2 regions of the Enterococcus sp. AZ194 genome follow, and region 1 is predicted to be linked to the other one. Evidence: riboswitches for the same ligand, from Rfam matches in the RefSeq annotation. Region 1 holds a riboswitch; the other holds the start of a gene.
The links. Region 1 has a riboswitch for thiamine pyrophosphate ahead of tenA (thiaminase II). Riboswitches for the same ligand answer to the same signal wherever they lie in the genome.
Positions count from the first base shown of each region.

Region 2: it holds a riboswitch for thiamine pyrophosphate, as region 1 does, so the genes downstream of both, thiT (energy-coupled thiamine transporter ThiT) here and tenA (thiaminase II) in region 1, are expected to answer to the same signal.

Region 1 covers NZ_JBIOQR010000001.1:778,848-794,675, reverse strand. Annotated here, with positions in the region: gene thiE (thiamine phosphate synthase) at 1-405, opposite strand, end outside; gene thiD (bifunctional hydroxymethylpyrimidine kinase/phosphomethylpyrimidine kinase) at 398-1,213, opposite strand; gene thiM (hydroxyethylthiazole kinase) at 1,215-2,018, opposite strand; gene tenA (thiaminase II) at 1,996-2,679, opposite strand; TPP riboswitch at 3,029-3,129, opposite strand; gene rsmA (16S rRNA (adenine(1518)-N(6)/adenine(1519)-N(6))-dimethyltransferase RsmA) at 3,278-4,159, opposite strand; gene rnmV (ribonuclease M5) at 4,156-4,740, opposite strand; gene IGI37_RS03750 (TatD family hydrolase) at 4,737-5,510, opposite strand; gene ade (adenine deaminase) at 5,744-7,483, opposite strand; gene nhaC (Na+/H+ antiporter NhaC) at 7,901-9,316, opposite strand; gene IGI37_RS03735 (PTS lactose/cellobiose transporter subunit IIA) at 10,182-10,547, opposite strand; gene IGI37_RS03730 (PTS sugar transporter subunit IIB) at 10,551-10,850, opposite strand; gene IGI37_RS03725 (PTS sugar transporter subunit IIC) at 10,870-12,174, opposite strand; gene IGI37_RS03720 (tyrosine-protein phosphatase) at 12,194-12,991, opposite strand; gene IGI37_RS03715 (BglG family transcription antiterminator) at 12,995-14,878, opposite strand; gene IGI37_RS03710 (ATP-binding protein) at 15,257-15,828, opposite strand, start outside.
Region 2 covers NZ_JBIOQR010000001.1:3,955,773-3,971,600, reverse strand. Annotated here, with positions in the region: gene IGI37_RS18440 (glycosyltransferase family 8 protein) at 1-747, opposite strand, end outside; gene IGI37_RS18435 (ABC transporter substrate-binding protein) at 1,287-2,243, shown strand; gene IGI37_RS18430 (ABC transporter ATP-binding protein) at 2,227-3,012, shown strand; gene IGI37_RS18425 (ABC transporter permease) at 3,009-3,764, shown strand; gene IGI37_RS18420 (YoaK family protein) at 3,868-4,551, opposite strand; gene ispE (4-(cytidine 5'-diphospho)-2-C-methyl-D-erythritol kinase) at 4,962-5,813, shown strand; gene IGI37_RS18410 (DUF7916 family protein) at 6,232-7,155, shown strand; gene IGI37_RS18405 (metal ABC transporter substrate-binding protein) at 7,528-8,499, shown strand; gene IGI37_RS18400 (metal ABC transporter ATP-binding protein) at 8,539-9,219, shown strand; gene IGI37_RS18395 (metal ABC transporter permease) at 9,192-10,040, shown strand; gene purR (pur operon repressor) at 10,184-11,008, shown strand; gene glmU (bifunctional UDP-N-acetylglucosamine diphosphorylase/glucosamine-1-phosphate N-acetyltransferase GlmU) at 11,347-12,720, shown strand; gene IGI37_RS18380 (ribose-phosphate diphosphokinase) at 12,859-13,830, shown strand; TPP riboswitch at 14,019-14,119, shown strand; gene thiT (energy-coupled thiamine transporter ThiT) at 14,222-14,761, shown strand; gene IGI37_RS18370 (hypothetical protein) at 15,012-15,791, opposite strand.

The sequences.
Region 1 (15,828 bases):
CACGCCATAATAAGTAATCTCTGTTAATTGATTGGCTTTTTCGATATGTTCGGCTGTTTCACATGACAACCCTACAATCTTGCCTGCAAACAAACGAAGAACCTCTTGGATTTCTTGATCAGATTGACCGACATGGACCCCATCAGCACCAAGTTTCAAAGCTAATTCAACGTTATCATTAACCAAAAATGGAACATTATAGGCTTGACATAGTTCTTGACATTTTTTTGCCGTTTCTTCTATTTCTGTTGGGTCGTTTAAACTTCCTGCCCCTTTTTCACGAAATTGAAAACAAGTAATTCCGGCTTGAAGCGCCTCTTCCAAAACAGAAAAAAGCGTGCCTTGAACAATATCTTGGGTCCCTGCAATAAAATAAACCTGTAACATTTTTTCTATCTTATTCATGACCCTCAACCTTTCGATAGGCCCAGTGATTGGTCGGCCCATTGCCATGTCCAACAGAAATCCCATCTTCAATTGCTGCTTGAATATAAGCTTTGGCCGTTGTAACCGCATCTAATACACGTTCTCCTTTTGCTAATTCTGCAGTGATACAGGCAGAGAATGTACAGCCCGTGCCATGGGTATTTTTCGTATCAATTCGTTTTCCAGCGAGCCACTTCACTTGACCATTTTCAAGCAACAACATATCTTCTGAAATCGCCCCTTCAATATGGTGGCCCCCTTTAACTACAATATTTTTAGCGCCCATTCGTTGAATCAGCTTACCTGCTTCAACCATCTCTTCTCTTGTTGTTATCGTTTTGCCAATTAACACTTCGGCCTCTGGTACATTGGGGGTCACCACACAGGCCAATGGTAATAGTTGTTCTTTCACTGCCCGTACTGCCGTCTCCTTTAAAAGCGCATGCCCACTTTTCGCAATCATCACCGGATCAACTACTAGTGGACCAAACTCGGCCGTCTTCAGAAACTCTGCAACCACTGTTGTGATTTCGGCGGTGAATAACATACCCGTTTTGACAGCGGAAATTTTGAAATCCTCTTTAATACTAACCAATTGTTCCTTTAACGCCTCAATTGGCAAATCAAAAACATTGGTTACGCCCTTCGTATTTTGAATAGGTAAAGCAGTCAAAACGGAGGTTCCAAAGACTCGACGCTCTTGAAAAGTCTTCAAATCAGCTTGCATTCCTGCACCGCCACCACCATCAAAACCGGCAATTGTTAATGCTTGTGTTGTTTCGTTCATCTTAGTCAACCCTTTCTATTCGAGCATTTATTTGAACTAACGCACTATCCATTTGACTCAACTGATCTAACAAACGCGTTCGAAATGTTCCAACAGACAGCACTGGCAATCGAGCTGCAACTAATTCACCAGCCAATGCATACATCGCACAAGCAATAACCACCTGTTCAATGACTGACGAGTCTGTCAAAGCAAGATACGCGCCGCAAATACAAGAATGAAGGCAGCCCGCACCTGTCATAAATGGAAAATAATCCGTCCCATTTTTAACCAAATACGTTTTCTTTCCATCCGTAACAATATCTTCTACGCCACTGACAACAACAAAGGTCTGATATTTAAGAGCCACTGTTTTAGCCATCTCAATAATATCGCCATCACCTGAACCAGCATCGACTCCCTTAGCCGACCATTCAGCCTCGGCCAAGGTGGCAATTTCTCCTGCATTGCCGCGAATTAATGTTGGTTTAATCAACTGAAGTAAACGAGTCCCTTGCTGTTTTCGATAAGTTGTGGCGCCAATTCCCACTGGATCAAACACAACTGGTTTTCCTAAACTCTTCGCTGTTTTCCCAGCAAGTTCCATCGCGGCAATCTGTTCATCATTTAGCGTCCCCATGTTCAAGACAACCACATCAGCAATTGTTGCAACCTCTATCATTTCAGGAACAGCACTAGACATAAACGGTGAAGCACCAATTGCCAAAAGTCCATTTGCAGAGTCATTGGCTACCACAATATTAGTAATGTTGTGAACTAACGGGTTTTGCTTTCTCATTTCATCAACTAATTGGTAAGGATACATGTTTGTTACTCCATTCTTCTTTTTGATAGCCCATTTCCCAAAAATATAATTCTTCATAGCTACTTATGAGAAAGGCTTGTTCCATGAGTTGAACTTCATCTTCTGAGGCGACTGCTGCCAATCGATTGGTTAAGTTTTTCTGCGCTTCAACAGTCGTTTTGTACGCCTCACTATCATAAGTTTCAATCCAACGCTGATACAAAGGAGTGGGTGAACCGTTTAAAATCAACTCCTCACCAATCTCTTGATAGAGCCAGTAACACGGGAGTAATGCCGCAACTATCCGGCCAACGCTTTTAGATTGCGCCTCTTTATACATATGAGCGATATAGTGATACGCAGCCGGCGCAACCATTGTCTGTTGAATTTCTTCTTCGGTAATCGCTAACTCCTTAAAAAACGTTTCGCGAACAGAAACCTCTGAGACTTCAATACCAGCAATATTATTCAAAAACAGCTCTTTAATTTCCGGGTTATCTGCACATTCAGCAGCTAACTTATGGATCTCTGTGAATGCATTTAAGTAAAAATGATCTTGAATCAAATAAAAACGAAACTTGTCCTCGGCCAATTCCCCACGCTGCAGCTCTTTAATAAATGGGTGCTGCATACTCTTTTGCCAAATGGGTTCAGCCTTTTTTCTAATTTTTTCTGTAAACAATTCAATCCCTCCTAAATTTTTTTAGGGAAAGATACCGCCAATCAGTTAGAGATTTAATGTGGTAAATGTTTGCGCGTGTGCCACTACGGGAAAATTGGCTGCTAAGGCTGGTTCAACAGTATCGAAATGTGCCGTTTCGTTTTATCGCCTTGCGCTTACCATCCCACTAAAAGGTCCTATAAAAGTGGGACTGGCTGCTAGAGCTATTTTAAAGGTTCGCGAACTGTTCCAGTTCGCCTTATCGCTCCGCGCATACCATCCCATTAGATGGTCTTACAAAAGTGGGACTGGCAAATAAAGACACTTCTTGCTGAGGGTTTCCTCACATGAAGTGTCTACAAATTACCTACTGATTTTTAGACTACTTCCCTACGCAAGTCTCAACTTACAGGTTCAAAGGGTCCGTTCAGATGAACATCTCAGTCAAAAATGACTCCCCTAGTAACTGGTTTCATTATAGCACAAAAAAAGAATCTAGCGTGAATAGTTGCTAGATTCCTATATCTAATAATCAATAAAAATACTCTATTATTTGAATTAATTTTGAAGAGGAAACATACTTAACAAACGTCCCTAATCATAAAACTTTCTGAATCGTTTATTTGGTAGCTTCCATTGCATTACTTAACGCTGCAAATTCAGCCAAAGAAAGTGTTTCGCCTCGACGGCCAGGATCGATTCCAGCGATTTCTAAGCTATTGGACAACCAAGCTTTGACTTCTTCTGTTTTGCCATATGTTTGTTGTAAATTATTCCATAACGTTTTTCGGCGAGACTGGAAGGAGGCCTTCGTTAGTTTGAAAAATTCTCTTTCATCCGTTACCTCTACTGCTGGCTTCTCACGTTTGGTTAATTTTAAAATGGCTGAATCCACATTAGGCTGTGGAATAAAGACTGTTTTTGGCACGATAAAGGCAATTGAAGCTTCCATATAATATTGGACAGCAATCGTTAACGAACCATAAGCTTTGGTTCCAGGCTGTGCAGAAATACGGTCAGCAACCTCTTTTTGCATCATTACAACCATTTCAGAGACAGCCAAATCAGATTCTAAAAAGTGCATCATGATGGGTGTCGTGATGTAGTATGGTAAGTTCGCCACAACTTTAATTGGCAGCTCTTCAGAAAAATTTTCTTTGGTCGTCTCAATCAAATTGGCCTTCAACACGTCTTGATGAATGACCTTGACATTCGGATAACGGTGGAGTGTATCTGCTAAAACCGGAATCAAGCGGTCATCAATTTCAAATGCTAAAACTTCTTTGGCATTTTTTGCCAGCTGTTCGGTCAATGCTCCGATTCCCGGTCCAACCTCAACCACATTTGTTTGTTCATCAATCTGTGCTGTCTCGACAATCTTGCGTAAGATATTCGGCTCTGTTAAGAAATTTTGACCCAAACTTTTCTTAAATTGAAAGCCATGTTCTTTTAAAATTTCTTTGGTTCTCGACGGTGTTGCGATTTCTTTATATTCAGTCAAATTGATTCCTCCACTATTTTCATTGCCGCTGACAGTTCAGTAGGCGTAATCCGAAACATATCTAATCGTTTTTCTAGCTGTTTGCCATTCGTATAACCAATCCGAAGCTCATCGCCTAATAGTTCTCTACGCAGCTTCGCTTTATTCCCTGCAATCAAACCATATCGAAGTAAATCTTCTCGCGTGATCCGAGTCTCAAGATTCTCTCTGTCCGAGTCCTCCACATCACAAGGTGTTACGACTTTTCGTAAAGCCTCCAAAATCGCTTCGTTACTTGCATGCTCAACACCTAAGCTATTGCCTCGCTTTTTCGGTGCCGCTTCTTTTCTCGGCAAAAACGCATGCTTGGCATCAGGAATCACTTCCATAATTTTCTTTCGGATTTTTTCACCAGAAAAATCTGGATCCGTAAAAACAATAACGCCACGAGTTTCTTGTGCATGTTCAATTTGCATTAAAATATCATCATTAATAGCTGATCCAATGGTTTCAATTGTGTCCGCTTGAACGACCTCTTGTAAACGCCGAGTATCATCTTTTCCTTCCACCACGATAATTTCTTCTATTTTTATTTTGCTCATTTGTTCTCCAATCGAAACAAACGATGCGCATTTTCTGTCGTTTTCTGCGCAAGCTCCTCTAAAGGAATATTTCGTAATTCTGCAATCTTTTCGGCTGTATAGCGAGTATAGCCAGGTTCATTACGTTTTCCACGATAAGGAACAGGTGCGAGATAAGGTGCATCCGTTTCAACCAAGAGCTTATCTAATGGAACGACCATTGCTGCTTCTTGGACCTCGACTGCTTTTTTAAAGGTCACGACGCCACTAAAGGATAGGTGCATGCCCAAATCTAAGAATCGTTTGGCCCACTCAGCATCGCCACTAAAACTATGCATAATCCCGCCAATGGTTTGAACCTTCTCGTCTTTAAGAATTCGATACGTATCTTCTAGCGCTTCACGAGTATGAATACTGATTGGCAAATTCATCTCTCTGGCAATCGCCATTTGCCTACGAAATACACGTTCTTGAACCTCTTTTGGATCCTCCATCCAATGATAATCCAAGCCAATTTCACCCAACGCCACAACTTTAGGTAACGTTAACTGCTGCTGCAAACGTTCTTCGATTTCTTTGGTGTAACTACCTGCCTCTGTAGGATGCCAGCCAATAATACTATAAATAAAATCATAGTCGCAACTCAGCTCTAACGATTTTTCAATAGTTGGCGTATCAAACCCGACGACAGCCATCTCCGTCACTCCTAGCTCAAGTGCCCGTTGAATCGTTTCTGGAATATCATCCGCAAATTGTTCTGCATTTAAATGTGTATGTGTATCAAAAATCATCCGATTCGTCTCCTCTATCAATGAGTTCCTTCCTACTTTATCATATTTCGTACAAAAGCTGAATGCTCGTCTGTTGATTTGATGAAAAAAAGTAAGGATCGAGGTAAAAATAAATACCACTGTACAGATTGTTCTCAAAAAATAGTAATGTAGTTATAGTAGCCACACAAAAAAGAGCAAGACACTTGTCCTACTCTTTTTGGCTCTATACATTTTGACTATTTATCTTTCTTTTATTCTTCCACTGAAACAGGAACAAATTCAAATTTGGTAACATCAACCAACCCTAAGTCAGTAATTTTAAGGCTAGGGATAACGGCTAACGACATAAAACCTAGTGTCATGATTGGATCCACCTCTTCGGCAATACCTAATACCTCATGTGCAAGTTTGTCGATAACTTCTTGCTGTTTCACAACCTCTTCCCCAGTTAAGTCACTCATTAAACCACCCACAGGTAAAGCAAATCGACCGATGACTTTTCCGTCGTTTACTAGAATTACGCCACCGTCTTGTTTTTTTAATTCTTCAATTGCCAAAGCCATATCTGCATCATTGGTTCCTGTCACTAATAAGTTGTGAGAATCATGCGCAATCGAAAGCCCAATAGCTCCTTGTTTGATTCCGTAATCTTTTAATAAGCCAACAAACACATTTCCTGTGTTGTGATGACGTTCGACAACCGCAATCTTTGCAACAGGCTGCGTCTCGTCGTACACAAAATTGCCCTGTTCATCGCGAGCCACCTGAACAATCGCTTCATTTGTTAAGGCTTCTGTTTGAATCACGCCGATTGCACGAGCAGTATTTGAAGTCAACGGTAGGACCAACTTTGCAACTGAAAAATCGCCAATATGAACGCTAGATTGAACAGCGGTTGTCGCTGCTCGTGTAACAGGCACCACATATTCTCCATTTACCGCTACTTGTTTGCCATCGATATATGTTTCTTCAACCGAAAATTCATGTAAATCAGAGAAAATAATGAGATCCGCTTTTAAGCCTGGCGCCACTGCACCACGGTCTGATAATTGACAACAGTCAGCTGTATAAATTGTCGCCATTTGAATCGCTTGGATAGGGTCTAGGCCTTCTTCAATACAAATTCGAATACTGTTGTCTAAATGTCCTTTTTCTAGAATCGTCTTTGCTTGAACGTCATCCCCACATAAAACACAGCGACGCGCATTTTTAGCAGTCACTCCTTTTAGTAAGGTACGTAGATTTTGAGTAACTGAGCCTTCACGTAAGAAGACATACATCCCTCGAGCAACCCGATCTTGAAGCTCCTCCACCGTTGAACATTCGTGATCATTTGCAATTCCAGCCGCCACATAAGCATTCAACTCTTTACCGTAAACCATTGGACTATGCCCATCAATACGTTTGTTCAAGTTTTTGGCTACTAATAGCTTCTCTATAACGGCCTCTTGTGCGTGAATGACTCCTGGGAAATCCATGAATTCGGCCAAACCTTCTGCTTTTCCTTCTATTAAGGGAGCTTTCATATCTGCCGCTGTTAACACAGCGCCAGCGTTCTCCATATTTGTTGCTGGAACACAAGAGGGTAACATATATTGAATGTCTAAAGCCGTATGTTGGGCAGCTTCAACCATATAATCTAGCCCTTTTAATCCTGCGACATTAACAATTTCATGCGGGTCAGCCATAACGGTAGTGGTGCCATGAGGGACTAACAAACGACCAAATTCTTCTGGGGTTACATAAGAAGATTCTACGTGGATATGTGGATCAATTAAGCCTGGCGCAATGTATTTTCCAGCTAAATCACGAACTTCTTGGCCTTCATAAGAGCCGCCAATTCCAGCAATCTTCCCTGCAACAATTGCCACATCTCCTTCTAAAGTGGTTCCTTGATAAACATCAATAATTACCCCGTTTTTCAGTACAAGATCAGCAGGCTTTCTTCCCGCAGCAACATCAATCAGCTGTGTCAATTCTTGTTTATCCATCCTTTTACCACATCTCCTTTATCAAATTCGTTCTCACTCGTTGTTCAAAAATCATTCTCGCTTGAAATAACACAATCCATTCTATTGATAGGTTGATTTACTAAATTTGAAATAAATGAATTCCGTCCACTTACACAAGAATTAGCGCCAAAGAACAATTGCTTATTTTTATTAGAATAAATTATAAACGCCCTTACAGAAGAAAACAATACACAACCAGTCTAGCAAAACGTTCGGATTTACTGATTAGCGATGAAAAACGCTTATTTTGTAAGACCTAGGCCTTCTTCCACTCATTTCAAGCCGTAAAAATAAGTTTTTTCTAATTTTTTGACACAAGAAATGAAAACGAATAAAACCCGAACAATCTTCTGAAAAAGAAATAATGTTCGGGTTTTACTGATAAACGAGGGACGTTTAACCCTCGACTTTTTCTACTTGACGTGTCGGACCTACACCCATGTGCTTGATGCCAATGCCTGTAAATGCACTGACCAAGGAAAAGACCGGTGAAAACAAACTAAAGAAAACAAAGGGTAAGTAAGTTAGGGTTGGTACGCCAAATGTGCTCGCCACAAAACTTCCGGCAATCCCCCAAGGAACTAAGTAATTAATCACGGTTCCACCATCTTCAAGCGTTCTTCCCAAAACAACTGGATCAAGGTTCGCTTTTTTGTATACCTCTTTAAAGGCATTTCCGGGAAGAATCACAGAGAGAAATTGTTCGCCGATAAAAATATTCACGCCAATACTTGCAAGTAAAGTTGTCGAGATGAGACGCGCTGGTGAAGTTAATTTCTTAGCAATCACTTCCATGACCGTTGTGACCAGGCCAGCTTCCATTAACAACCCGCCCAATGACAACGTTAAGATAATCAAAGAAACGGTTGGCATCATACTTTCAATTCCTCCACGAGAAAGAAGCAAATCAATTTCTTGATTTCCTGTAGTAGAGACAAACCCGGCATCAATCACTGAGCCTAGGCTTGCAATCGAAGTTTCTGGATGTTGAATAAAAATCATCACCACAGCGACACCAATATTCAATAAGATCGTTAAAATAGCTGGGATTTTCTTCCACGCACAGATAAACATTAGCGCAATTGGGATAAACGACCAAACAGAAATCGTGAAATTAGCATCCAATACTTGGATCACTTCATCAATTTTTGCTAAGCTAACCACTTGATTATTCACACCCAAAACGGCAAACAAAATCAATGAGACAAAGAAAGCCGGCACTGTGGACCACATCAAATTTTTAATGTGTTTGAACAGGTCTGCTTCAACAATAGCAGCAGAGAGATTGGTTGATTCTGATAATGGCGACATCTTATCACCGAATACGGAACCAGAAACAATCGCTCCGACAACTAAGGCAGGATTCAAACCAAGCGTCGTTCCTATACCAAAAAAGGCAATTCCGATAGTCGACATCACCGTAAAGGCGCTCCCGACTGCACTTCCAACAATCGCACAGACGATAAAGACAGAAGGGACAAACCACTTCACACTAATAATTTTAAACCCAACTACCATCAATGTTGGAATAATCCCTGCTTGTATCCAAACAGCAATTAATGAACCCACCAAAATAAAAATAAAGATTGGAATAATTCCAGGCTTTATGCCATCAATAATTCCTTCATGAATGCTTTCAAAGGGCAAGCGTTTAACCGTCATGTAAACCATCACTAAACCAATGGCAAAGAGAATGGCAATATTGGGCGATATTTTGAAACCAACGACACCGATTGCAATCGTTGCAACGATAATTATTAACATAATACTAGCCTCTAAAATAGATACGCTAGGTTGTTTGACTTTTTTCATTTATTTTTCCTCACAATCAATTTTCGTTATTTTTTCTATTTATTGATTGGTGGAACAATATCGAATAATCCCTCCGCAGCCCCCATCACAGGTCAGGCTGTTCCTACATGCAGCACTGCCTTTACAGTGATGATTCCACTCACAATTTCCAGTCCATTTCCGTTTGCCACACATGTTCACACACCCTCTCTTATCCATAAAAATTCGCCCTTAGCATTGATTAGCTAAGGGCGAATTTCTCCACGGTACCACCTTATTTTAAAGACAATCTCTTGTCCTTCTCTTCGTATTTAATTGTGATTAAAATTTTAGTGTACTTCGTTCAATAGATTTGATCGATTCACAGCAACCATCGACTTTCTGAACATTGAATCTATTTCCTACTGCGCTAAAAAGTTTTAAAGCTTACAAAGAAGAATATAACCAAATGATTCAATTGTCAATAGGATTGCTCAATTTATATTTTCGTTATTTTTTAATCGGATTACTATTCACGGCCGAATTAAGAAAGGAATACTCGTATATCAGGTTACCTTTAATAAAAATGAAGAATCGCATCCAAAATTCCTTCTTCTTTTTTATTCGTAAATCTTACGGCGAGAGGTAAAGGAATGGGACTAAGCACAGCCTTTTACCTCTCTTTAAGTTATGAAATCTGTAGAACTACTCAAAGCAACTGCGAATAGTAACTTAATCGCTTGCCTGTGTAGGATTTCTGTTAGTAGTCGTGCACCGATTTCAACGGTCTTTCATTCACTTACTACGTTTAACCTCAGGAAACACAAAACGTATGAAGCCTTGAAGCGCTCCATACGTTTTCAATACTATGTGCCTACTCTATCTTTTTTACCTAAGTTTCTGTTTGCTATTCACTTTCCACTTCTATTAACTGGTCTTTTAGCGCACTAAACTCTTCACGTAATGACTGAATTTCGCTGTACAAACATCGCAATTCTTTGGTCAGCTCTCCAGTCGTTTCAGCACTCATCATCAAATCTTCTGCATGAGTCATTAATAAAGACATCCAAACCGTTTCACCATTTGCTTCTTTTTGGACGAGTTGTCCATGAACCTGATGCGCTTCGCGATAAAACTCTTGTCCTTGCGTCAAAAGGTGTTGCCCTTCTTCTTCCTCTGCATTACGGAATTTTTGTAGTGCTTCAAAATAGCAGCTTCGTGCAGCTCCAGCATTGGAGATTAATTGAAAACAAACCAATTCTGTTTCTTCCATCCACTAACCTCCTATCAACGCCAATGCTTGATCTAATGTTTTGTTACCGTCCATCATGCCATATGAGCGCATGTCGATGGCTGCAACTGGACAAGATACTGCTGAAGTTACTTCTCCTTGTCGATACGATACTTGAGGTCCTAATAAAACACAGTCTGCATCATTTGCAACCGTTGCTGCAGCATCAATCGGATGAGCATCAATCGCTACCTCCAGCCCTCTTTGTGCTGCTGCTTTTTTCATATTGTTAACTAGTACACCTGTAGACATGCCACCTGCACATAATAAAATAATTTTTTTCATCTTCTCAACACTCCGCTCTTTAGGCTAATTCTTCGCCCATAACTGGGGAAAATTTTTCTTGTTTTGCTAATGCTTCTTGTTCTGCTAACGCTTTTTCTTCTGCCAATGCTGCCTTATCTTGTGAACGCATGAATGGAATATAAATAATCACACATAAGAAAAATTGGACTGCTTGAGCGACGATTCCTTGCCAACCGTTGATTAAAAACCCACCAAAGATTACAGGGAAACCTGTTGGAATTGAGACCCCATTATGATACGGTAAGAAACCAACAATTGTTAATAGATAGGCTGACAATACCGAAACAGCTGGTGTCACCATCAAAGGAACCAACATCCGCATATTCATAACCTGTGGAATCCCAAATTTGATTGGCTCAGAAATCCCAAACATCGAAGGAATCAAGCCGACTTTTCCGACTGCTTTTAACTGCTCTGATTTACAGCCGAAGATTGCTAATAGGGCGACCGCGAATGAACGAGCACCACGGTTATTTAAAATGAAGCCAATCGTGAATAAATGAGGTAAAGCAGCACCCGCACTGTAAGCCGCTAAGTTATCCAAGCCAGGCTGATAAAAGACTAACATTAAGACTGGATATACAGCCAACACACCATGAATCCCAAAGAACCATAAGAATTCGATGAACGCTACAATGATCATACAGGTAAAGACATTTGCCCCTAATGAAGTTAACGGCGCTTGCACCCATGTATAAATCATGCTAGTTAATGTGCCATAAGGAGTCATACTCATAATCACATAGATTGCACCCATAACAGTTGAAACAATCACTGCTGGCACAATTGCGGCAAAGGATTTGTTAACAATTGGTGGCACAGAGTCCGGCATTTTAATCACAAGGTTTTTCTTCACACATAAGATGTAAATACGTGCGCCTAATAATCCACCAAACATCGCTACAAACATCCCACCTGAGCCAAGTGTTTCCATTTTTAGAACTTTTGTTTCTTCTAACAATGAAATTGGACTCAAAATTAAGAAAGAGACCACACTCATAAGTCCTGCATTCAACTGATCGGCTTTTAATTGTTCTGCTAGCTTATACCCAACTAAAAATGCTACATATAAAGAAATTACATCAATCGTCATGGCATTAATCTGAGTTAATAAAGCTTTTAGCCCAATCTGCTCCATGACTTGTTGCGTTGGGCCGACATTGATGGCATTAATCAGTGAAGCAATCGAACTAATCATCATCACTGGCATTAAGCCCATCATTGCATTAGAAATTGATCGCATGTAAGTGTTATTTTGAATCTTTACTGCCCCGTTTAAAATAGCATCTTTTACGTTTTTCATTTGTTTCCCCTACCTTCCTTTACTTCTCAAGATATTTTTCTCTCAACTGTTCAATCTGTGTTTCAGTCATTCCCAGCTCGTTTTTAACGTATGCTTCAATCCCACCATATTCCTCAATCATCTCTAAGGCTGTTAGTAAAAATGAGGCATCTGCTTCCTTAAAATAGCGAACTGCTTGAACAAAATCAGGATTGTTGGTTTTTTCCATCAGCTCTTTTAAGCTACGTTCATTTTTTTCTTTCTTGTACACATTAGTGAGTAAATAATCGTGCATAATATCTTCTTTTGAGACACCCAATAATAAATGAATCAGTGCAACCCCGTATCCTGTTCGGTCTTTCCCACCTCGACAATGCTGAACGACACCTTCTTCACGATCATCCAAATAAATCTCCAACATTTCTTTATAGACTTCTTGGCTGCGTTTTGAACGAACAAATTCGCGATTCTGCTCAGTCATTAAAAATTTTGCCAATTCAGCTGTCATATTATCAAAATCAACTGGCTTATCTTCTCCATCCTCTGAAGAAGCCAGTGCCGCGATATCTGCAATCGGGTCAAGATACACCACGCGTGCATTGCCAATCGGTAAGTCCTCGTTATTCAAACGCTCCTTCTCATTGCGGTAATCAATGATTGTGGTTAAACCTAGCTCGGCTAACTGTTTTTGATCTTTCTCAGTCAGCTTACTAAGTTCATCCGCACGATATAATTTCCCTTTAATCACCTTTTTTCCAAAACGCGTAGGATAGCCGCCGAAATCGCGGAAATTATAGGCACCTTCTAATTGAATCTTCTCTTTATTCTCTGTCTTCATCATTTACTCCTTTATCACTGACATAAATTCATCAAAATTTCTTGCTTGAATCATCTGCTGCATCTTCACTGGAGATGAACATAACTGAATTAAATGTTCGGTTAGTGGTTTGCTTTTCAGATGATCTTTTTTACTTATCAATACTAGAAAGACAATGCGAACGGAATTCTTATACCAAAAAACAGGTTTTTTCAGCGTACATACGCAGACCGTTGTTTTGGGACTAATCAAGGCATTCGGATGTGGAAAGGCAGCATTTGGCAATAAATCGGTGCCAAAGTATTTTTCTCGCTCTTCCATCAACGCTTCAAAACTCTCTGGTAGGTCCATTTTTTTACGAACTTCATGAGATAAAAACGCTAACAATTCTTTTTTGGATTTGAATTGACGATTGGTGAAATACAACGCTTCACTAAAATAAGAATGCAGCTGTGAAGCCGTGACCTCTGTCGCCAAGACCTTCTCAATTTTACGGATTGTCTCTGGTTGTAAAAAGTATTCAAAGTTAAACATTGGAATACTTCCTTTGTAGTCGACAGAAGCTGTCGTAAAAATAAAATCATACTCGTTATTTTGCAAATATTCTTCATAATCTCGTTGTTCACAAATGGTGATGGAATCAATGTAATGATGAAAATATCGACCAAATTTAACTTTTAGTAACTCACCTGTTGAGCGACCTAACTCATTAATTACAAGAATGCGTTTCTTAGAAATTGAGCTTGCTTCTCTATTTAAAGAAACATCGAAATGCATCGCTAGATAACTTAACTCATGATCACTTAGCGTTTGATGATGTTTACGAAAAATTGTTTGTCCTGCAATAATAGCCAAATCATAGGCCATCACACAATGAACCTTGACTTGATCCAATAAGGGATTCTTTAGCTCGATTCCCATGTGTAATCGATCAATTAACGGAGCACAATGAATATTCAACATCGTTTGTAAATCTAGGTCATGAAGTAAATCCAAATGTTTTTGTTGTTTAATTTCAAGAAGAATCTCATTTACCAATTCATTAACTTCTTTTGAGGCAACTTGTGACTCTTCTGATGCAGCAATTCGTTTACCAACAATTTGACCTAACACATAATTGTGTTCGCTTTCAGAAAATTGTACATCACACATTTCTTCCAACCGATCAATGATTCGTTGTCCGAGAATCTCTTGTTCATTGTTCGTTCGCCCTTCGATTGGAATACTTTGCTCAAGATAACAGCCTTCTTGCATCCGCGTCACTGCAATTTGTAAATGGTACGATAAATTATTCAAAATATTTTCAGAAATCGGATACGCTTGTTTGGCAAATTCCTCAGAAATAATTCCTTTAATGATGCCAAGTAGCTCAGAAGCCGTCTCACCAAACAATTCCAAACTGTTATCATGTACTTTTAAATGATATTTTTGTACATAATTACTGGCTAAAAATCGCCGTAAATCAAACTCATTCCCAGCTATTTTCATACCATAGTAAGGCTTTGACTCTAAGGTCAATTGGTAGTAGCCAAGGATTCGTCGAAGTTCTTTTAATTCTTGCGATAACTTACTTTGCGAAATAAATAATTGCTCACAAATAGTTTCGGCTTTGACATAGTCTTCTTGGTTAAGAAAAAATTCCGTTAACTGTTCCAATAGATCTTCTTTTCGATTTGTTTGCTCTTTAACCCTCGAAAATTTTTCTTGATTAATGATTTGAAGTTCTAACCCACGCCCTTTCTTGATTTCAATCCAACAGCCGTTTTCAGCCTTTTGTTGATTTAGTTCTGTCACATACCGACGAACCGTTTTGGAGCTGACGCCTAATTGGATTGCCGCCATTTCACTTGTCATACCTGTTGTTGATTCACTCAAGAGTTCAATTAAGGATAAGCTTGTTTTTTCCATTTATCTTTACCTCACCTATATTGTAAGTTTCTTTCTCCTGGACCTCCATTTGCAGAATGTCTTTTATGCTTCGGAAGTTTTTCATAAGGAGTTGTCAGATGTACAGTTATTTAAATTAACACTTTCCTTTTTCATTATCAGGGTAAACCATATAAAAAACCACCCTTTTTCAATTAGAAATAGCAGAGAAAAAATGGCAGTAAAAACTGATGTTATTTTCATCGTAATCTGTTCTATAAACCGCTAATAATCAATAAATATTTGTATAATTATGAAAATATAGGAAGATTCAGTCATTCTATTATTGAGTGGGAACGATATAAAATAAAAAGAAGTGTGTAAAAAAAGCCCTATTGGACTTTTTCTACACACTTCTTTTTAGAATTCCAATGAAAAAACCATCCCTTTTTTGTCAGGACTAGCTTTGAAGTTATACTGCCAGCCATTTCTTTTCGCTAGTTGACTAACAATATACAATCCTATGCCCGTTCCTCCATCTTTTCTGTTTCGAGCATAATCAGGGCGATAAAACGGCTCAAATACTCTAGAAGCCTCCGTTTCAGAGAGTGGTTGGCATTGGTTAAAAAGCTCCAGTCGATTAGCTGTCGTCTTGATAGAAATCGTGGACTGCTCATCTGAATAGCGTAAAGCATTGGAAAAAATATTATTCCAGATTCGAATAAAATCCTCTTTCACACCATAAATTTCAAAGTTCTCAATTGTGTGTATAATTTTTTTTTGGTCTTTTTTAGCTAACACTTCATAGACTAAAAAGTTCTCTTCATAGATCTCTTGTAGCATAAATGTTTCACTGACCACTTCTGAGGTAACACTATCAATTTTAGAAAGCTGTAGAATTTGATTAATCAAGGCCTCTTGTTCAAAAACAATTTTTTGGCAAACAGCTAGATATTTTTCGTAATCTTTATACGGACCTACTTGATGAATCA
Region 2 (15,828 bases), 3.2 Mb from region 1:
TTTTGGTCGTCCACAAAAATGAAGAATAGCTGTATGTTTCATGACCCAGTGAATGTCATGTTTTCCTAAGCTTCGAGTGAAATAGCTCGCGTACATTCGGGCATCGTAGTTCCATTGTTCTTCTGGTACCTCCAAGATATACTTGCCGTAGAGATAATTGAGGACATCTTGATCAGGCAAAATTAAATGATTTTCATATTTTTCGAGAGAAGCACTGATGTCCGCCCAGTGAACTTTGTCTCTCATCATGGTTAGATTCATCAGTAAGACGCCTGAGTTATAATACCCATGTTCTAAATCTAAGCGAACTTTGTTTAAAGGCGTTGCGACATCTACTAGACCAGTGTGAGTGCAAGCGGCAAACATGAATGAATCTAGCGGTGTTTCCCATAGCTCCGTTAGGGAATTAATGACTAAAATATCTGGATCTAAGTACAAGACCTTTGTTAAAGTAGTAGGTAAAATTTCTCCAGCTAAGAGTCGGAAATACATTTCTTTTGGGTAACGAGCCACAGTTGGTGCACTTGACCACACTGAACCGTCAACCTGTATAGCTTGTAGCGTATGGCCCAAAGACTCAACAAATGAAGTGAGGTCTTGTAGGTTTGTTTCTGGGATTTGTTCATGAATGAGCCACAAACGAAAAGTGGTTTTCGGGTTGTTATGATGGATGGATAGGAAAGCGACTTTCAATGGGTGTAAGTAGCCTTCGTTTAATGTAAAAAGTAAATCAATCGGTTCGTTCATACAGATTCTCCATTTCTTGTGGGTGAGTAAGAAGCGCTCTCTTTTTTGTTGATGGTTCGAGTTGTTTCTGTTTGGAAGTTCAGTTTTTCTATGGAAACTAGAAAAACATTCGTTGTTGTGTTGCCTAATTCAGGTGAGTAAAATCGGTCATAGATAATGTCTCTACACGAGTATTGTAGTCAGCAGTTCGAACGCTGTCAACTGGCTTCTTCTAAGTCATATAGTCGTCACAAAGAGTAAATATCTTTATTTTTGTAAGAGAGAAAGTTTTTATGGGAAGCTCTTCAGAAAAAAAGCTTTTTAAGTTTTTACAATGAGCTGAAATAGGAGTAAACTAGAGATTGTGAAAAAAGTTTCAATTGTTGAGAGTGGGACGTTCTGGGGTGTAATTGCAAGTGCAGGCGTGCTTTAAACGGGTCGTTCATTTTTCACAAGTTGAAGTTTTTTTTTGCTGGAGAATTCATGGTAGAATAGGCGATGGATTTGTTTCGTTTATTAGGAGCGAACAAAAGAGAATGAACAAAGGGAGAGTAAAGAGAATGAAAAAATTTTTAGTTGCAGCAAGCTTGTTGGCTTTATTTAGCTTATCTGCTTGTGGAAACAAAGAAGAAAAAACAAAAGATTCGGGGGCGGCAGCCAAAGACAAAGTCGAAACTTTGTCAGTTGGTGTGATGCCATCAACAGATAATATCCCATTTATCTTAGCACATCAACAAGGCTTTGATAAAAAATATGGTGTGGATATTGATATTCAAGCTTTCAAATCAGCCAAAGATCGTGATGCGGCGTTTTTGGCCGGAAAGGTGGATGCTATCAATACTGATTTAGTGGCTATGGCGATTTACCAACAGGGCGGTCAAGACGTTAAAATTACAAGCTCGACATATGGTCAGTTTGATTTGGTTACAGGAGACGATAGTGTAAAAAAATTGGCTGATATTAAAGGAAAAGAAATTGTTTTAGGGAAAAATGGTGGGACTGAGTACGCTGTGACTGAAATGCTTGATACAGTGGGTATGAAGGAATCAGATGCCAAAATCACCGATGTTCCAGCTGTTCCTAGCCGTGTTGAATTGATTAAGAGTGGTCAAGTGTCAGCGGCTATTTTGCCAGAACCATTAGTAACGATTGCTAAAGCAGAGGGTATGCGTGTCTTGGGTTCAACAAGAGATATCGGCATTAATCCATTTGTTATCGGGGCCCAACAAAAGACAATTGACGAAAAATCAGCAGCTTTTGAAGGAATGTACAAAGCCTACAATGACGCAGTGGAATACATGAAATCCCATGATAAAGAAGAATATATCCAATTATTTATTGATGAAATTGGGTTCCCTGAATCACTGAAGGATCAAATCACGATTCCTGACTATACGCCAGCAGAACAAGCGACGGATGCAGATATTACAGCAGCGTTTGCTTGGGCCAAAGAAAAAGGGTTACTAGAGAAAGACTTAACGCCTCAGGATGTGCTTAGCGATGTCTTCTTTAAATAGTAAAAACCAAGCATTAACGTTAACTTTGTCAAATATCACTGTTGAGGTCGGCAATAAGACGATTTTGAAGGATATTTCGCTGACCTTTGACCCGCAGACTATTTATACTGTGATTGGGCCCTCTGGAACTGGCAAATCAACGCTGATGAATGTTTTGAGTGGGTTAATTCCCACGCATTCAGGAACGATTCTTTATGGCGAGACACCTTATCAAGCAACCAAACACGTCTTAGGACTGGTGCCACAAAACTATGGCTTATTACCATGGGAGACAGCTTGGAAAACAGTTACCTCCAATGTGAAAATTAGTCAAAAAAAGCGTAAATTAACGAGAGAAGAGGAACAAAAGATTCAGGAGTTATTTACGGCGATGAACTTGGAAAGTGTGAAACATTCCTACCCCAGTCAAATGAGTGGCGGACAACAACAGCGTGTTTCTATCACGCGCGCGTTTGGTGTGGACGGTGATCTGTTATTAATGGATGAACCTTTTTCAGCCCTGGATGCGTTTACGCGAGAAAAAACACAGGAGCTGTTTTTAGAAACCTGGAAAAAACATCCAGTAACAACTTTTTTTATCACTCACGATATTGAAGAGGCCTTATTATTAGGGCACAAAATTGTGGTGATGAAAGGCCAACCAGGTGAGATTTATCAGGTGGTGGATGTACCAGCTTCTTTGATTGAGGCACAGTCATTGGCAGAAAAACGCCGATTGCCCGATTTTTACGAGCGAGTAAATACCTTGAGAGAGGAGATTCAATCGTGAAAAAAAATCAATTTTTACAGCGCCTGATAGGGTTACTTATAGCGGCTGTTTTGTTGCATGTGGTTTGGTATCTAGCAAGTATTTGGTTAAACCAAAGTATGTTGCCGACACCTCAAGTGGTCTATGGCAATTTTCCTAAACTGATAGAAAAAGACATTGAGATTCACTTTTTGGTAAGTTTAGGTCGTGTTCTAGCAGGTATGGGGATTGCTCTAGTAATTGGGTTTCTTTTAGGTTTATTGATGGGCTCATTTAAGACGTTGAACAAATTATTTGATCCGTTACTTTATCTGACTTATCCAATCCCTAAGATGGCGATGCTACCAATCGTCATGCTTTTGTTTGGGCTAGGGGACGCTTCGAAGATTATCATGATTGTTTTGATTGTTTTTCCACAAGTAGTCTTGGCGGTTAGAGATGCGGTGCGCAATATTCCCTCTCATTACTATGATATTTATCGGAGTATTCGTGCATCAAAAGGACAACAGTTTATTCACATTACCTTGCCGGCATCGATGTATGCCATCTTGAGTACGAGCCGAATTTCATTGGGAACGGCGATTTCGATTCTGTTTTTCACAGAAAACTACGGGACCGAATATGGGATGGGGTATTATATTATGGATGCTTGGATGCGTCTTGACTACCCTTCGATGTACGGCGCGATTTTATTGTTGAGTTTGATGGGGTTTGTTCTTTTCTTAGTGATTGACTTGATTGGTTGGGTTACGATGAGATGGGAGCGAGTCTAGTAATAGAACTGAAAGTAACTGGCTCTTTTGCTAAAGCAGCCAGTTATGCATAAAAAGGAAACGGACAGCTGATAAAAAGCGGTTCGTTTCCTTTTTTGTAGACTTATTTTAAATAGTGTTCTTGTCGATAAAACCGCCAGATGAGGTAGGTTTGTGAGAGCGCTAGATAAAGAAAAAGTCCTGAGACGAGTAAAATGGCTTTGGTTTCGATCAGACGATAAAGAAAAACAGAGCAGATGACCCCGGTAATGAAGGACAAAACGACTAAGACAAAATGAATAAATAGTTGTTGTGCTTCTTTTTTACCAGTCATTAGATAGTCGTAAAGATTGGTTGCGACACCTTTTAAATTCCCTGTAGTAAAAAGATTTGTGTAGGCGAGCCCATTTATTTTATCGAAGGAGACCCACTGAATCGCTGCAGTAAAGGCGATGATGATGGTGACAAGTGTGGTCTGATGATTTAAAAAGGACAGGCCGATTAGAAAGAAGATGAGTGCTTCGAAATAAAGGATGAATAAGCGCCAAAAATGGAGCCGTTTCTTATGGAAGTAGTCAATTAAAAATTTCGCTAAGAGGATTCCTAAGAAAAAGAAGAGTGTAGAAAGTAGCTTTTTACCAACACTGGTCCACTGACCGTCAAAGGCTTGAATGGTTGCAAGGATAATATTGCCTGTTTGTGCAGAGGCAAACGCATCATAATGAATATAGGTGTAGCTGTCCATAGCACCGCCAATAAAGCTTAACAATAAGCCAACCCAGCGATCTTCATGGAAAGAGGTTTTCATATTTTTTCACCAACACTTTTTGTTGTTTTTATTTACATAGTCAAGTTTATCACATTTTCCCCTGAAAGCCATTGAAAGCCTACTTTTAAAATAGAGAATAAGACGTAAGGAGACCTTTTTTATTTCGTCAAATTTCTTATAAAATGGCGAGAACGTTTCCCTTTATGTTTGGTTTTTGGTAGTATTTAAGTAGAAGGACTATAAGGAGAGGACAGACAGTCAGCTGACTTTCATAAAAATGAGCTGTCGCGTATTGTCTGAAAATCATAGAGAAATTTAAAGCAACATCTTTTCAAATAATCACTGTCTTCACAGAGCGTTAAGACCTAAGTCTGGCGGGGTGCTATACTTTTTCTCGCGGCTGTGATAGAATACTGACGATTATTTAGAATGAGCGAATGGGTGAGCGAATGGAAATCATAGAGAAAGCGCCGGCGAAGATTAATCTTGGACTGGATGTGTTGCATAAACGGTCGGACGGCTATCACGAGTTAGAAATGATTATGTCTAGTGTAGATTTAGCTGATCGACTAACTATTGAAGAAATCGCTGAAGATAAAATTATTATTGAAACCAATCGGGCTTTTTTGCCTGTAGATGAAAGAAATCATGTGTACCAAGCGGCCATGTTACTTAAAACACGTTACGGAATCGATCAAGGGGTAAGAGTCTCTATTAAAAAAAGTATTCCTGTCGCAGCAGGGTTAGGCGGCGGAAGTACGGACTGTGCGGCAGCCCTTCGTGGGTTAAACCGACTGTGGAATTTAGGTTTGTCTTTGGAGGAGCTGGCAGATATCGGCATGGAAGTTGGGACGGATGTACCTTACTGTGTCTACGGAAAAACAGCGCTAATTACGGGCAAAGGGGAAAAGGTAACGCCGATTCCTGATATGCCTCAATGCTGGGTTGTTTTAGTGAAGCCACGGATGAGTGTTTCAACGGGGAAAGTCTTCAAAGAGGTCAACATGGAAGAGCTGCATCATCCCGATATTGCGGAATTACAATCTGCTATTTATGACAATGATTACCAACGAATGACACAGGTGGTCGGCAATAGTTTAGAGGCTATCACCATCAAACGTCATCCGATTATTCAGCAAATTAAAGATCGTATGTTAAAATACGGCGCAGATGCAACGCTGATGAGTGGCAGTGGTCCGACTGTGTATGCTTTGTGCCAGCAGCATTCGAGAGCACAAAGAATTTATAACGGCTTAAAAGGGTTTTGCGATGAAGTTTATATCGTTCGGACGTTAAAATAAACGGTTGAATGAAGAGCGGTAGACGACTCCCTGGATTAAACACCAGATCGACAAAGACTAGTCAACCGAAATGATAGAATCAAAAAGACATCATTCTGACGAAAGTTAAAAGAGAGGCAGTGAGCATTTTTTTAACTTTCGTAGAGGAGGTCTTTTTTGTTGTATTACACGCAAAAATTAGTGTGTAGGAAAAGCAGACGCTAAGTGTGTAAAATCTGTATAGACCTATGCGGTGTGAATTGGCCGTTTTGGTCTAGTCTAATTTTGGCATGGTTCTTGCGACTAGTATGAATGTAAGAAGAGTGCGTGCACAGTTCAATTCATTTATTTTGAGGAGAAGAACGTTTATCCAATCATTATAGTGAGTGGCAGATGTTCAAGCTTAACAAAAGAATAGGATAAAACGGAGGAGTCAACTATGGTACAAAGATTAATCAGCGCAACATCAAAAGAAATCAAACAAATGACGAAAGAGGAATTATTTCAAAGCATAAAGGCTAGTGAAGGGCGCGTAGTTCTTAGTGAAAACGTCGTGGTTCAAGCCTCTGTTGCAGGAGATATCACTTGTGCTGAGTTATCGAAGGCTTATGGCGCGGACATGATTTTATTAAATGTATTTGATGTGAATCACCCAATCGTAGTAGCGGCTTATGAAGGACAAAATAGTGCGGAAACATGTATTCCAAATGATGACGTGGTTAACCGTTTGAAAGAGTTAGTGGGCTTACCAATCGGAATGAACGTTGAACCGGTCGATGAACAGGCTAAACTTGAATCAACGAAGGTAGAAATTGCTCCAGGGCGCCAAGCCTCAGTTGAAACGTTCAAAAAAGCCAACCAATTAGGCCTAGATTTCATTTTATTAACAGGAAATCCAGGAACTGGAGTGACTAACGATCTGATTGCCAAAAATGTTAAAATTGCTAAAGAACATTTTGACGGCGTAATTATTGCTGGGAAAATGCATAGTGCAGGAGTCGATGAGCCAGTTGTTAGTATTGAATCTGCTAAACAGTTTATTGAAGCCGGTGCCGATATTATTCTAGTACCAGCAGTTGGCACTGTTTGGGGAATCACAGATGAACAGGTCAAAGAAGTTGTTGATCTAGCTCATGCAAATGGAAAATTGGTGATGAGCGCAATCGGTACGTCACAAGAAAGTGCGCAGCCTGATGTTGTACGTCAGATTGGCATCAGAAATAAAGTCTTGGGTGTCGATATTCAACATATTGGGGATGCCAACATGGGCTTAGTGGGTATTGAAAATATCAAAGAGTTATCAGACGCGATTCGTGGGAAACGTCATACAGTGGCTCGCATGGCACGTTCAATTAATCGCTAGACATGTTTTTGAATAGCTCAATAGAGTGATTCAGAAGGTAGAGATGATAGTACAGAAAAAGGCTTGAGTTTGAGATTGGGACATAACTTATAAAGTTATGCTTCAATCTCTTTTTATCTAAATGAACGGTGGGTACAGAAATAACACCCTCTTATTTCTCAGAGTGAAATACGTCTATCCCAACCTCGCTTTTTTCGTAAAATGAAGGTTTTTTCATGTGTTTTCCGATTTATTAGGAAATCATTTCTCTAAATCGGAAATTTTCCGATTTCTATTGACGAAAGGGTAAGACTCTGCTAAATTAGTTTTTGTTCTTCAAATCGTAATTTTCCGATTTGCCGAATGATTGAGAGGAAAGTATGAGGAAATCAAATGAAAAAAGTGAAATTATTGGTTAGTTTATTAGCAGGTGTGCTAGTATTAACAGCTTGTGGTAATAAAGAAAAAACAGAAGCAGATTCGGATAAGCTCCAAGTGATGACGACCTTTTATCCAATGTATGAATTCACCAAAAATATTGTTGGTGACGAAGGGGAGGTAGAGTTACTGATTCCAGCAGGGACAGAACCTCACGACTACGAACCGAGCGCCAAAGATTTGGCCAAAATTAGCGATGCGGATGCGTTTGTCTACAATAGTGCTGAGTTTGAAACGTGGGTCCCAAATGTCGAAAAAAATCTAAAAGATCATTTGCTGATTGAAGCGGCAAGTACGATTGAACTTGAAAGTGGAGAGGGCAGTCATGATCATGAGGCGGAAGATCATGACCATGAGGGAGAAGAAGCCCATGACCATGAAGGAGAAGAGTCAGGCCATTCACATGAGTTAGATCCACATGTTTGGCTAGATCCTGCGTTAGCAGTCAAAGAAGTGGCGAATATTAGTCAGCAATTAAGTGAAAAATATCCAGAGAAAAAAGAAATTTTTGAAAAAAATGCGGCAGCTTACACTGCTAAGCTAGAAGAATTAGATAAGGAATTTCAAATCGCTTTTCAAACGGCCAAGAATAAAACCTTTGTCACACAGCATGCGGCGTTTGGTTATTTAGCCAAACAATATGGGTTAACTCAAGAAGCAATTTCAGGTGTTTCGCCGGACCAAGAACCTTCACCTAGTCGACTAGCTGAGCTGAAGCACTACGTAGAAGAAAATAAAGTTAAGGTCATCTATTTTGAAGAGAATGCCTCTTCTAAGGTCGCTGAAACCCTATCCAATGAAACTGGTGTTATGTTAGAAGTGCTGAATCCATTAGAAAGTTTAACGGATAAACAAATGGAACAAGGCGAAACCTATATCACGGTGATGCAAGAGAACTTAAACGCCTTGCAGAAAAGTATTCAGTAAACTATAAAGTGTTAGTAAAGTAGAAGGGAGGCCGCTAGAATGCGTTATATAGAAGTAGATGAATTAACCTTTTATTATGATGATGAACCTGTCTTAGAGAATGTTTCCTATCATGTTGATTCAGGTGAATTTGTTATTTTAACAGGTGAAAATGGCGCCGCTAAATCGACGCTCATAAAATCAACGCTCGGCCTATTAAAACCAACAAAAGGAACAATTAACATAGCTGAGAAAAACACAGAAGGACAAAAGCTTTCAATAGGTTATATTCCCCAACAAGTTGCGTCATTTAATGCCGGATTTCCTAGTACAGTCTTAGAATTAGTTCGTTCAGGGCGTTTCCCAAGAGGACGTTGGTTCAAACCCTTAACCCAAAAAGACCATTTGCATGTAGAAAAGGCGTTACAGGCTGTCGGTATGTGGGAAATGCGTCATAAACGAATCGGCGAGCTTTCAGGTGGGCAAAAACAACGAATTAGTTTGGCTAGAATTTTTGCGACAGACCCTGATTTGTTTATTCTTGATGAACCAACAACCGGAATGGATGAACAATCGCGTAAGGATTTCTATCGTCTTCTACGTCATAATGCGCATGATCATGGTAAATCAATCTTGATGATTACACATGACCATGAAGATATTAAAGAATATGCGGATCGGCAAATTCGGTTGGTTCGAAAGGAGGATTCACCATGGCGTTGTTTTCATATGAATTCCTAGACTATGGATTTATGCGTTTAGCTTTTATCGCGGCGATCTTCATTTCAGGGATTGCACCAATGTTGGGTGTTTTTCTAGTAATTCGTCGACAATCACTTATGGCTGACACCCTCTCCCATGTGTCATTAGCTGGAGTTGCTCTAGGTTTTTTTCTTAACTGGAATCCAGATGTGACAACCTTAATCGTGGTCATTATCGCAGCGATTATTTTGGAATATTTACGAATGATCTATCGAACGTATTCAGAGATTGCGATTGCTATTCTTATGTCGGGTGGATTGGCCTTAGCTTTAGTCTTAATGCAGTTTAGTGGAGGCAATTCGGCAACAAGCATCCAATCGTATCTATTTGGTTCAATCATCACGATTACTACAGGACAAGTGGTCTTTTTAGGGATATTATTTGTTTTAATTGCTGCTTTATTCTTTTTATTCAAACGACCGATGTATGTCTTAACTTTTGATGAAGATGCAGCCCATGTTGATGGGCTACCGATTCAATGGATGTCCATGATGTTTAATGTAGTGACAGGCGTAGCGATTGCGGTGATGATTCCAATTGCAGGGGCTCTTCTTATTTCTGCGATTATGGTTTTACCAGCAGCTATTGGGATGAGATTAGGTAAAAGTTTTAATGCAGTGATTGCCATTAGTGTCGTGATTGGTTTTATTGGCATGCTAAGTGGGTTAACAGGATCCTTCTATTGGGAAACACCACCTGGAGCGACAATTACGCTCGTATTCATTGGCTTATTCTTAGTTGTGAGTCTCATTCGAAAGTTAATAATCGTACTTCAACGAAAAAAACATTTGAAAAAGTAGAGAAAAGCGAAAGTTTTTCTCTTTTTTTTTGGTAATTTTAATGAATACGCCACTTTTTTGAAAAATATTCAGAAAATACTCGATATTATTCGGATAAAGCCTTATAATGAGAAACGATAAAATATGAAAAGGAGTTGAATTGTGTGAAAGTTCGTCGAAGTGAACGATTAATTGATATGACGCAATATTTACTTAATCATCCTCATGAATTGGTTTCATTAACTTATTTTGCTGCACGATATGAATCAGCAAAGTCATCAATTAGTGAAGATTTAGCAATTATTAAAAAAACATTTAGAGAAAGAGGAACAGGCCTCTTAGAAACAATTCCTGGTGCTGCAGGTGGCGTTCAATTCCTTCCTGAGACATCTTATGAGGAAGCTAAGGAGTATATTACGTCTTTAGCTGATCGCTTATCAGAGCAAGATCGTCTTTTACCTGGTGGGTACGTCTATCTTTCTGATCTTTTGGGTGAGCCAGAAATGCTTCGTCAAGTTGGACGAATTATTGCTTCAAAATACTCAGGAAAACCAATAGACGCGGTAATGACCGTTGCAACAAAAGGCGTTCCGATTGCTCAAGCTGTTTCTTATTATTTAAATGTTCCTTTTGTGATTGTTCGTAGAGATTCGAAAATTACAGAAGGCTCAACCGTTAGTGTAAATTATGTTTCGGGTTCTTCTGAACGAATCGAAAAAATGGAGCTTTCAAAACGCAGCTTAAAACGAGGCTCTCGTGTTTTAGTCGTCGATGATTTTATGAAAGGTGGCGGCACGGTCAATGGGATGAAGAGTTTGATTGAAGAGTTCGAAGCAGAATTGGTGGGTATTACTGTTTTTGCTGAATCTAAATTCCATGGCACACGAGCGATTGACGATTATACTTCGTTACTTTATGTTGAAGATGTCGATACCCAAACCAAAACCATCTCAGTGGTTCCAGGGAACTACTTTAACGAAAATAACTAATTCAAACGTATTTGTACCCAATTTTTTAGTACCTGTGAGACGAGTCTACGCGATTTTTTCACAGGTTTTTTGATTGCCTTTTTAAGCTAGAAACGATTCTGTTCTTCCAGCAGAAGAGAGTCACTGACAGGTTCAGAAATAACTTTGGTCTAGTCAATTTTTGTTTTTATTTTCAATTCTAAAGGTTCGCCGTTTTCCATATCAGAAACGCCTTTCCCCTGAGAAGAAGTAAATATTTTATTTTTGTGAAAAATAGAGGGGTCTAGTTGAAAAAATACAGTAGCTACGATACACTGAATAAGGAATAAAAGGTGAAAAAACTAATTAGGAGTGAACTCATGGAAACTCGTTATGCAATCATCCTTGCAGCTGGCAAGGGGACTCGTATGAAATCAAAATTATATAAGGTTCTTCATCCAGTAGCTGGAAAGCCAATGGTGGAGCATATTATCAACCGTGTAGTGGAAACAAAACCATCAGAAGTCATTACTATTGTGGGCCATGGGGCTGAGATGGTTAAAGAACAGCTAGGCGATCGTAGCCAATATGCGTTACAAGCAGAACAATTAGGAACAGGTCATGCAGTGCTACAAGCAGAACCTTTTCTTAAAGGGAAAAAAGGGACGACGTTAGTGATTAGTGGAGATACGCCACTGTTAACAACTGAAACATTAAACAATTTATTTGAATATCATCAAGGGAAAAAAGCTAGTGCGACTATTTTAACCGCGCATGCAGAAGATCCAACAGGGTACGGCCGTATTTTACGTGACCACGTGGGAATTGTTAAGAAAATTGTGGAACAAAAAGATGCGACAATTGAAGAAGCACGTGTCCAAGAAATTAATACAGGTACCTATTGTTTTGACAATGAAGCCTTGTTTGACGCATTAACGAGAGTTGGAACGAATAATGTTCAAGGGGAATATTACCTAACAGATATTATTGAGATTCTAAAAAACGAAGGAAAAACAGTGGCAGCTTACCAAACGGATAGTTTTGAAGAGTCGCTAGGTGTAAACGACCGTGTGGCTTTGGCAAATGCCAATAAGAGTATGCGCGCGCGAATTAACACGATGCACATGATGAATGGTGTCTCATTTATTGATCCAGCCAACACCTATATTGATGAAGGCGTTCAAATTGGTTCTGATACAATCATTGAAGCAGGCGTTCATATCAAAGGAAAAACGGTTATCGGCGAAGATTGTTTTATTGGAGCAAATTCACAAATTGTTGACAGTGTGATTGAAGATAAGGTGAAAATTTACTCTTCTTCTATCGAGGAAAGCGTTGTTCATTCAAATGCAGATATTGGTCCTTTCGCACATTTACGTCCAAAAGCAGATATCGGAGTAGGCGCTCATATCGGTAACTTTGTTGAAGTGAAGAATGCAACGGTGGGTGAAAATACCAAAGTTGGTCATTTAACGTATGTTGGTGATGCAACTTTAGGCAAAGAGATTAATGTTGGTTGTGGTGTCGTGTTTGTCAATTATGACGGCAAGAAAAAACACCGTACGAATGTCGGTGACCATAGTTTTATCGGCTCAGCAGCAAATCTAGTGGCGCCATTAGAGATTGCCAACAATACGTCAATCGCTGCGGGTTCAACCATTACAAAGGACATCCCTGAATATGCACTAGCGATTGCACGTGCCAAACAAGAGAATAAGGAAAACTATGCGAAAAGAATGCCTTTTCTAAATTAGAGTTTCCATAAATAACTTGATTTATTTGACAAAAATGACTACTATTTAAATGGAAGAATCGTTTGGAAATTTGTTGAAATAAAAAATGTTTTTTTCAGACAGTCTCGTTTATCAACAAAAAAGAAAGTGGAGGTCCCCATGTCGAAACATTACTTTGATCCAAGATTGAAAATTTTTGCACTCAATTCAAATCGTCCTTTAGCCGAAAAAATTGCTGCAGCTGTAGGTGTTGAGTTAGGAAAATCTTCAGTAAATCAATTCAGCGATGGTGAGATTCAAGTAAACATTGAAGAAAGTATACGTGGTGCTCATGTCTACGTAATTCAATCAACAAGTAGTCCTGTCAATGATAATTTGATGGAATTATTAATTATGATTGATGCCTTAAAACGTGCGAGCGCAAAAACAATTAACGTTGTCATGCCTTATTACGGTTATGCTCGTCAAGATAGAAAAGCCCGCGCGCGTGAGCCAATTACTGCAAAATTAGTTGCAAACATGATTGAGAAGGCTGGAGCTACTCGTATGTTAACGCTTGACTTACATGCGGTACAAATTCAAGGATTCTTTGATATTCCTGTTGATCATTTGATGGGAGCGCCATTGATTGCAAACTATTTCTTGGAAAAAGGAATCTCTGGTGATGACGTGGTAGTTGTTTCACCTGACCATGGTGGCGTAACCCGTGCACGTAAATTAGCAGAATTCTTAAAATCACCGATTGCAATTATCGACAAACGTCGTCCAAAAGCAAATGTAGCAGAAGTAATGAATATTATTGGGAAAGTCGATGGTAAAACATGTGTCCTAATCGATGACATGATTGATACTGCTGGAACAATTACTCTTGCAGCCAATGCCTTAAAAGAAGCTGGCGCTAAAAGTGTTTATGCTTCATGTACGCACCCTGTATTATCTGGACCTGCATTACAACGAATTGCAGATTCTGCGATTGAACGTTTAGTAGTTACAGATTCAATCAACTTACCAGAAGAACGCAAGATTGATAAAATTGACGAAGTGAGCGTGGGAGATTTGATGGGTGACGCAATCAAACGTATCCATGAAAACAAACCAGTCAGCCCACTATTTGAAACAAAAAAACAATAAAACAAATCAAATGATTAAGTGAGAATCTACGCTCGCTTAATCATTTTTTTTACATCAAAGGTTGGGGTGTCAAATGGTACGAAATGTTTCAGTGACTGTCATTAATCGCTAGGACGCAAAGCCCAAATATTTCCCAATTTTGATTGAGTGTGCTATTATCCTAATGTACCAATAAAACTAAATAGAACACTATCACAAAGGGGAGCCTTTTTGGCTGAGAATGAGGAAACTCTAAACCCTTCGTACCTGTATCGATCATTCGAGCGTAGGAATTGTGATGGAGTAATGATAAATTACTTCTCCTTTGTGACTTTTGTTCTAAAAGGAGGAGTTTTTTTTGAGTAAAAAATTAAATGTTTGGATTGAGGGGGCCATTATCGCGGCACTGGCCATGGCATTAGGGTTTATTCCAACGAGTATTGGCGCGAGTTTTTCCGTTTCATTAGGGCTGATTCCATTGACCATCTTTTCCTTACGACGAGGCTGGAAGGCTGGGATTGCAGCGGGTTTTCTATGGGGCTTACTTCATTTTCCAACGGGGCAAGTGTATTATCTATCCGTGATTCAAGTCCTAATTGAGTATCCAATTGCCTTTACATTTGGTGGTTTTGCCGGTCTTTATGCGACAAAACTTCAAAAAGCCACTTTAGCAGGTGACTATAAAAAAGGTTATGGGTACATTGTAGCAGGTGCTTTTTCTGGTGGTTTGGCTCGTTACTTTTGGCATTTTGTAGCCGGTGTTGTCTTTTGGGGAAGTTATGCGATGTGGGGATTTAGTCCATTTCTTTACTCTTTAGTCATGAATGGGCTCAGTGGTTTGGCAACAATCTTTGTGGCGATTGTAGTATCCGTGCTCATTTATCAAAAGATGCCCGAGTTATTTATTCCAAAAGAGATTCGGCGTGCGTATCAGCTCCAAAACAGTAAGTAGTTAAAAGGGATAAGAGAGAATGAGTGGTTTTTGTAGCCACATGCTCTTATTATCCGAATAAACGGTGGGCACAGAAGCAACTCCATCTTCACGTTGCTCCGCTCTCAACAACTTCTACGCATGGAGACATGCTAGAGTTGAAGGTTGTTATTGCTGTAAAACACAACGAAGCATGAGTTGATGTTGCACAGTACCTACTCGGTTCTCGGAGTTAAACGCTTCTGTCCCAACCTCCTTTATTCGTTTTTTTCTATCTTGTATACTGAGCAAAAAGTAAGTCTTCGTGACTTTTTTCCAATCGCCATCTTCGTTTGTTGGACTGATAGATCAAGGTGGCTAACAGGTTTTCATCCCGATAACGGGCACCTTTAATCTTCCAAACATAATCTTCTACGACGTAAATCGGAATCCGATATTCTTTATCAACTAATTCCATTTGGTCAAACGAGAACACGACACCTTCTTGGAGAATCCCTCGCATGTCTTTTAATAAATCACTATCTAGTTTTTCAACTGAGACGCCTTTACGAAAGAAGGTCTTTCGATCATTCAGCTTTTCTAAAACGATTCGCGTCAATTTATCCGCGAGTATTCGATAAAATTCATCCATATAACGATAGTAGACGCGCGTCAAATCTTCATTAAAGTCAAAATAAACAAAATTATTTTGTAATTTATAAAAGAAAGGTGAATGGAGATGTGTTTTGGTATGGCCAAAATAAAGAAGTTCTGAAATTTCTAAGGGTGTGAGTTCTTTCAACATGGCGATATCTGTAAAATCAATCCATTTTAAGGAGCTATTTTGGCGTTTGCGATAAATCTCGTCAAAATAAGCGGTGACTTCATCTGTCCCACGAATGACTTTGAGTCCAGAGTGCGTATCATATTCACCATAATCAGCTACAGGGTCTAATAATAACAAATTTTTTGGTTGGTGAACAATCCCACGTACAAAATCTGACGCGTGAATGCCATGAGAGACAACAGCGTTACTAATTGAATCAATGTGTATGTAAACTTTTTTTGTCATCTCACTCAACTCCCCCTTACGTAACTAGTTTCATTTT